Linked DNA regions of Nisaea sediminum. The protein of the gene in region 2 binds, or shares a complex with, the protein of the main gene of each other region. Links are inferred from orthologs where the notes say so. Each region holds a gene or a part of one and is shown on either strand. Other genes may lie near its edges. The genes, in order: secA and secY.

What was found.
Region 1: the proteins of secY (region 2) and secA are in contact, whole or in part, in a crystal structure (PDB 3DIN), measured with the Thermotoga maritima proteins. The link is inferred for Nisaea sediminum from one-to-one orthologs. Residues at the interface, in WP_004081795.1 of Thermotoga maritima: Glu108, Gly109, Glu110, Glu111, Ala236, Glu237, Arg238, Arg239, Ile240, Thr241, Ile242, Gln243, Tyr244, Ala245, Arg246, Arg247, Val248, Thr249, Gly250, Arg251, Arg252, Val253, Tyr254, Gly256, Ala257, Ser258, Thr259, Tyr260, Leu261, Pro262; in WP_004082002.1 of Thermotoga maritima: Glu261, Ala262, Arg263, Lys300, Ala301, Arg302, Thr303, Ile304, Ile305, Leu323, Tyr324, Asp325, Pro326, Val329, Ser330, Tyr333, Ile336, Lys340, Phe345, Val349, Glu363, Phe364, Tyr374, Ser375, Gly376, Gly377, Glu393, Ile395, Thr482, Ser483.

What each region holds. Positions count from the first base shown.
Region 1 is NZ_JACZCQ010000005.1:88,623-92,245, reverse strand. The notes cover bases 257-3,563. They hold secA (preprotein translocase subunit SecA), read right to left. Parts: upstream 3,172-3,563; coding sequence 457-3,171; downstream 257-456. Other genes in these bases: IG122_RS10955 (2OG-Fe(II) oxygenase family protein), read left to right, coding at 3,419-3,563; IG122_RS10965 (hypothetical protein), read left to right, coding at 257-426. Also shown: more of IG122_RS10965, read left to right, coding at 1-256; more of IG122_RS10955, read left to right, coding at 3,564-3,623. UniProt on the Escherichia coli protein: Required for protein export, interacts with the SecYEG preprotein conducting channel.
Region 2 is NZ_JACZCQ010000013.1:168,574-171,865, forward strand. What follows is about bases 92-3,067. They hold secY (preprotein translocase subunit SecY), read right to left. Parts: upstream 2,264-3,067; coding sequence 920-2,263; downstream 92-919. Other genes in these bases: rpsM (30S ribosomal protein S13), read right to left, coding at 92-165; IG122_RS21870 (adenylate kinase), read right to left, coding at 348-923; rplO (50S ribosomal protein L15), read right to left, coding at 2,293-2,796; rpmD (50S ribosomal protein L30), read right to left, coding at 2,854-3,060. In the rest of the region: more of rpsM, read right to left, coding at 1-91; rpsE (30S ribosomal protein S5), read right to left, coding at 3,076-3,292. UniProt on the Escherichia coli protein: The central subunit of the protein translocation channel SecYEG. Consists of two halves formed by TMs 1-5 and 6-10.

The DNA.
Region 1 (3,623 bases), on a different replicon or contig from region 2:
CGGGTGGACTCGGTCTTGCGGGGATTGAGAACCTACTGGGAGTTCTCGCGTACCGACGCATCGCTGCCGCTATCGGAAAATCTGTTTCTGTCGGATCTGGTCGACGAGATGCCGCACGTGGTTCTCGCCTATCAGGACAGGCAACGCTTCCAGGTTGAATTTGCGGGTGAGGCTGCGGCCGATCTGCTCGGCGGCAACCCGATCGGCGCGACGACCGCTCCGAAAGGCGGTCTCCCGCCGGCAGTGGCCCGTTGCATCCGGCGGTCGGCGGAGGATCGCGAGCCAGTGCTTTCGACAGCGGCAGGAATACGCATCATCTGCCTGCCGTTCGGCGGAGCGGACGGTGACGTCGAACTTGTCTTGGCCGGCCTGGCCGAAGTGACTGTTCTGGAAAACCGCGGAACGGTCGTCTCTCTGATGCGCTGACACCGGGGCGTCCCGGACGTCAGCCCCGGTTCAGATCTTGCCGTGGCACTGTTTGTATTTCTTGCCGGACCCGCACGGGCAGGCCGCGTTGCGCGGCACCTTGCCCCAGGTTGCGGGGTCGTTCGGATCGATCGCGGCGGCGCCTTGACGGCTGCGGACCATGGTTTCGCCGTCGGCAGCCTCGCCATCGCCCTGCAGCGCCGGATCCTCGCGGCCCTCATGCATTTCGCGCGCAGCCCGTTCGGCGGCCATCCGCGCTTCCATCTCCTCGGGTGAAGCCTGTACGCGAATCTCGAGATGCGAGAGCACGCCGGTCACGGTCTGCCGCAGGCCGGTCAGCATGCCGTCGAACAGGTTGAAGGCCTCGCGCTTGTATTCGTTCAGCGGATCCTTCTGCGCATAGGCGCGCAGGTTGATGCCCTGGCGCAGATGGTCGAGCGAGAGCAGATGCTCCTTCCACTGCTGGTCGAGGATCTGCAGCAGCAGGCTCTTTTCCGCCATGCGCATGACTTCGGGGCCGTAATTCGCGGCCTTCTGCGCCATGGCGTTGTCCGAGGCCTTGGTGATGCGTTCGAGGATCTCCTGATCCGCGATGCCTTCCTCGTCCGCCCAGTCCTTGACCGGCAGGTCGAGGGCGAGCAGGCGGAGGCATTCCTCGTGCAGGGCCGGAATGTCCCATTGCTCGGAATAGGCGCCTTCCGGAATGCAGCGCGCGACCACGTCCTCGATCACCTCGTGACGCATGTCGGCGACCGTGGCCGCGACTTCCGGCGCGCGCATGATGTCCTTGCGCTGCTCGAAGATCACCTTGCGCTGGTCGTTCATGACGTCGTCATACTTGAGCAGCTGCTTGCGGATCTCGAAGTTTCGCGCCTCGACCTTTTGCTGCGCCTTTTCCAGCGCCTTGTTGATCCAGCTGTGGACGATCGCCTCGCCCTTCTCCAGGCCGAGCTTCTGCAGCATGCCGTCCATGCGCTCGGACCCGAAGATGCGCATCAGGTCGTCTTCCAGCGAGAGGAAGAACTTGGATGCGCCCGGATCGCCCTGACGGCCGGAACGGCCGCGCAGCTGGTTGTCGATCCGCCGGCTCTCGTGCCGCTCGGTGCCGATCACGTAGAGACCGCCGGCATCGAGCACCTGCTTCCTCGATGCCTCGACCTCGCCGCGGATGGTCTCGGCCTTCGCCGGATCCGGCTCCGGGCCGAGTTCCAGCATGATCCGCATGTCGGCATTGCCGCCGAGCTGGATGTCGGTGCCGCGGCCGGCCATGTTCGTGGCGACCGTGACGGCGCCGGGCTGACCCGCTTGGGCGATGATGGTGGCTTCCTGCTCGTGGAAGCGCGCGTTCAGCACCTGGTGCGGGATCTTGCGCTTCTTCATCAGCTCGGCGAGCAGCTCGGACTTCTCGATCGAGACCGTGCCGACCAGCACCGGCTGGCCCTTGCCCCGGCATTCCTCGATCGTGTCGATGATCGCGTCCCATTTCTCTTCCGCGGTCCGGTAGACCTCGTCGTCGTGGTCCTTCCGCGCGACATCGACGTTGGTCGGGATCTCGACGACCTCGAGCTTGTAGATCTCCGCGAATTCGGTCGCCTCGGTCATCGCCGTGCCGGTCATGCCGGCAAGCTTCGGATAGAGGCGGAAATAGTTCTGGAAGGTGATCGAGGCCAGGGTCTGGTTCTCGTTCTGGATCGTGACGCCTTCCTTGGCCTCGAGCGCCTGATGCAGGCCCTCGGAATAGCGCCGTCCTTCCATTGCGCGGCCGGTGAACTCGTCGATGATGACGACCTTGTCGTCCTTGACGATGTAATCCGTGTCCTTGGCGAAAAGGTGGTGCGCACGCAGCGCCTGGTTTGCGTGATGCACCAGCGAGACGTTGGCGATGTCGTAGAGACCGCCTTCCTGCAGCATCCCGGCGTCGCGCAGAAGCTCCTCTATGTGCTCCTGGCCCGCCTCGGTGAAGGCGACGGTCCGCTGCTTCTCGTCCTTTTCGTAATCTTCCGGAACCAGTCCGGGTATCACGGCATTCATCGCCGTGTAGGTCGCGGAACTGTCCTCGGCCGGGCCTGAGATGATCAGCGGAGTCCGCGCCTCGTCGATCAGGATCGAGTCCACCTCGTCGACGATGGCGAAATTGAAGTCGCGCTGGACCATGTCCTCCAGGCGGAACTTCATATTGTCGCGCAGATAATCGAAGCCGAACTCGTTGTTGGTCCCGTAGGTGACGTCGCAGGCATAGGCCGCCTTGCGCTCGGCATCCGTCAGCCCGTGCACGATGCAGCCGGTCGTAAGGCCAAGGAAATCGTAGACCTGTCCCATCCAGGCGGCGTCGCGCCGGGCGAGGTAGTCGTTCACGGTGACGACATGGACGCCCTTGCCTTCGATCGCGTTCAGATAGACGGCGAGCGTGGCGACGAGGGTCTTGCCTTCGCCAGTCTTCATCTCGGAGATGCGGCCCTGGTGCAGGACCATGCCGCCGAGCAGCTGGACATCGAAATGGCGCTGCCCGAGCGCGCGCTTCGCCGCTTCGCGGACGGTTGCGAAGGCCTCGGGCAGGATGTCGTCGAGGGTCGCGCCGGCCTTCAGCCGTTCCCGGAACGCGTCGGTCCTGGCCGCGAGCGCCGCGTCGTCGAGTGCAGCGATTTCCGGCTCGAGGGCGTTGATCTCGTCAACGGTCTTCTGCAGGCGTTTGAGTGTCCGCTCGTTTTCCGAGCCGAAGATGGCCTTGGCGAGTGCGCCGAACATGCCGACCTCTGATATGGAAACAGGTGTCCGGCCATAGACCGGGTGGCTGACAGATAGGGGGTCGCGCAATTCCTGTCAACGCGGCCCGGCGTGCCTGCGGCACTTCAACCGTCCAGATCTCCACAACTTGAACCGCGTTCGCAGCCGGTAAGGGCGGCAAACACGTTACCGGTCGCGTAGCTTGACGGGAATAATCTAATAGTGTGACTAGCATTCGATGGTGTCTGTTCGATACGGAGAGAAGCGAATGCCCATTCCTCAGTTTAAAGAGGACGGACTCGTCAAGTTCGACGACCCTTTCTTCGTTCGTCAGTTCAGCGATGTCTTCCCGGGCGATTTCTATACCCGGCTCAGCGACGAATTCCCTGTCCCCAACGAACATTGGGGAGAGCAAGGCGGGCTCGATCGCAAGATTGCGGCGAGCTCGTCGGATGAAGGTTTTTTCGCCGTCG
Region 2 (3,292 bases):
GCGCGCGACTTCGTCTTCGGTCAGTTCATGTACACGGCGCTCGCGCGGGATACCGACGCTCTCACAGATCTTTGTGGAGGTGGTCCGGCCGATACCATGAATGTATGTCAAAGCAATCTCGACACGCTTTTGCGTCGGGATATTCACGCCTGCGATGCGCGCCACGAGCAAACTCCTCAGTACAACGCTTGTCAGCGTCCAACAAAATTACGGGTCATCTGACCCAGGCACCGAACTCGGAAAATTCGCGCAAGCGAATACGCACGGTTTCTCCGAAACCGAGGGCGCGGATTATACGCAACCGAATTGCCGAGTCAACCGGTTTACCCGCACCTCAAATCCCAAACTCAGGCCGCCGCGATCGCGTCGATCTGAGCACTCACCTCTTCGATGGAGGCCATGCCGTCCACCGTCTTCAGCGCTCCCTTGGCCGCGTAATACGGCGTGATCGGAGCGGTCTGTTCCTTGTACACATCGAGCCGCTTCTTCAGCGTCTCTTCGTTGTCGTCGCTGCGACGCTCGGCTTCCGGTGTCTGTGCGATCCGGGTACGGATGCGATCAAACAGGATGCTTTCGTCGACCTTGAGTTCGATCACGTGATCGATCTTCAGGCCCTTGTCGGCCAGCATGACGTCGAGCGCTTCCGCCTGCGCCACGGTGCGCGGGAAGCCGTCGAGAATGAAACCGTTCTTGCAATCCGGCTCGTCGACACGTTCGGAAATCATCTGAACCATGATGTCGTCGGAGACCAGACCGCCTGCGTCGATGATGCTCTTCGCCTTCAGGCCGACATCGCTGCCAGACGCGATCGCCGCGCGCAGCATGTCACCGGTGGAGAGCTGGACGATCTTGAACTTGTCCTCCAGGCGCTTCGCCTGGGTCCCCTTTCCGGCACCCGGAGGGCCGAGCAAAATCAGATTCATCGACGTTTCCCCCTCAGTTTTGATTTTTTGATCAGGCCCTCATACTGATGCGCCAGCAGATGCGACTGGATCTGGCCCACAGTATCCATGGTCACCGTCACGACGATGAGCAGGCTCGTTCCCCCGAAATAGAAGGGCACCTGATATTGGCTGATCAGGATCTCGGGAAGGATGCAGATCGCGGCGAGATAGCCGGCACCCAGCACCGTGAGCCTGGTCAGAACGTAGTCGAGATAATCGGCCGTGTTCTTGCCGGGACGGATCCCGGGCACAAAGCCGCCGTATTTCCGCAAGTTGTCCGCGGTCTCCGCCGGATTGAAGACGATGGCGGTATAGAAGAACGCGAAGAACACGATCAGGCTGACGAAGATCGCCATGTAAAGCGGCTGTCCGCGGCCCACCATCGCGGTGAAGGTCGTGAGCCACTCCGGCCCGCCGCCGCCGGCCGTGGTCATCTGCGCGACCGTCACCGGCATCAGCAAAATGGAGCTAGCGAAGATCGGCGGAATGACGCCCGAGACGTTGATCTTGAGCGGAAGATGCGAGTTCTCTCCGCCGAACATCCGGTTGCCGACCTGGCGCTTCGGATACTGCACCGTGATCCGGCGCTGCGAGCGCTCAACGAACACGATGCCGGCGATGACGGCGACCGCCATGATCAGGATCAGCACGATAACAGCAGCGGAAAGCGCGCCGGTCCGGCCGAGTTCCAGCGTGCCAGCAAGCGCTGTCGGAAGCTGCGCCACGATACCGGCGAAGATGATCAGCGAAATGCCGTTGCCGACGCCGCGCGCGGTGATCTGCTCACCGAGCCACATCAGGAAGACGGTCCCGCCGACCAGGGTGATCACCGCAGTCGCGCGGAAGAAATAGCCCGGATTGCCGACAGCCGTGCCGTCCGCCATGGACTCGAGCCCGGTAGCGATGCCGTAGGCCTGGAAGGCCGCCAGCAGCACCGTCAGATAGCGGGTGTACTGGTTGATCTTCTTGCGCCCGGTCTCGCCTTCCTTTTTCAGGGTCTCGAGGCTGGGCGACACCGCGGTCATCAGCTGCATGATGATGGCCGCGGAGATGTACGGCATGATGTTCAGCGCAAAGATCGTCATGCGGCCCAGCGCACCGCCCGCGAACATGTCGAACATGCCGAGGATGCCGCCGGAATTCTGCGAGAAGATCTGCTCCAGCACCGCCGGGTCGATGCCCGGGATCGGGATATAGGTCCCGAGGCGGTAAACGATCAACGCACCCAGTGTGAACCAGATGCGTTTCTTGAGTTCCGTCGCTTTCGCGAAGGCCCCGAAGTTGATCGATGAAGCGTATTGCTCGGCGCTGGATGCCATGTCGCTGAACCCAATCGGTGGATGTCAGGTTACTCGCTGGAGGAGTCGCCCGCTTCTTTGCCCGGCTTCGCGGCGGCGGCCGCAACCGTAACGGAACCACCGGCCTTCTCGACCGCCGCGATCGCGGCAGCCGATGCACCGGCAACTTCCACCTTAACTTTGGCCTTCAGCTCGCCCGTTGCAAGCAGGCGCACGCCGTCGCGCAGACGACCGACCACGCCGGCGGCCTGAAGCGCCGCGGCATCGATGGTCTTCTTGCCGTCGAGCTTGCCCGCGTCGATCGCCGCCTGGATCGTGCCGACATTGACCGGCGCGTATTCCTTGCGGAACGGGTTCTTGAAGCCACGCTTCGGCAGGCGGCGATGGATCGGCATCTGGCCGCCCTCGAAGCCGTTGATGGCAACGCCGGAGCGCGAGGTCTGACCCTTCTGACCCTTGCCGGCGGTCTTGCCGAGGCCGGAACCGGCACCGCGGCCGACCCGCTTGCCGGACGGACGCGCGCCCGGATTGTCGCGAAGTTCGTTGAGTTTCATCGTTCTTGCCCTCGTTCCGGCAACGGCCGGATCGCCTTGATGTACTGCCTGATCGCCTTAGGACGCGTCTTCGACGCGCACCAGATGGTGAACCTTATTGATCATGCCGCGAACCGACGGAGTGTCCTCCAGGGTGCGCGTGCGATGCATTTTGTTCAGACCGAGACCGATCAGGGTCTGCTCCTGGTCCTTGGTCCGGCCGATCGGGCTGCCGATCTGGGTGACCGTGACCGTCTTGCCAGCCTTCTTCTTCGTCGCCGCCATGGCTCTTCTCCGTCCTTAGGCCTGTGCCGCTTCGGCGTCGGCGCCGGACCGGCCGAAGATCTCGGAGACCTTCTTGCTGCGCTTGGCCGCAACCGCGCGCGGGGACCGGACGTTCTTCAACGCCTCGAAGGTGGCCTTGATCATGTTGTGCGGGTTGGAGGTGCCGGTGGACTTCGCCACGACGTCCTGCATACCCAGCGCTTCGAAGATCGCACGCATCGGACCGCCCGCG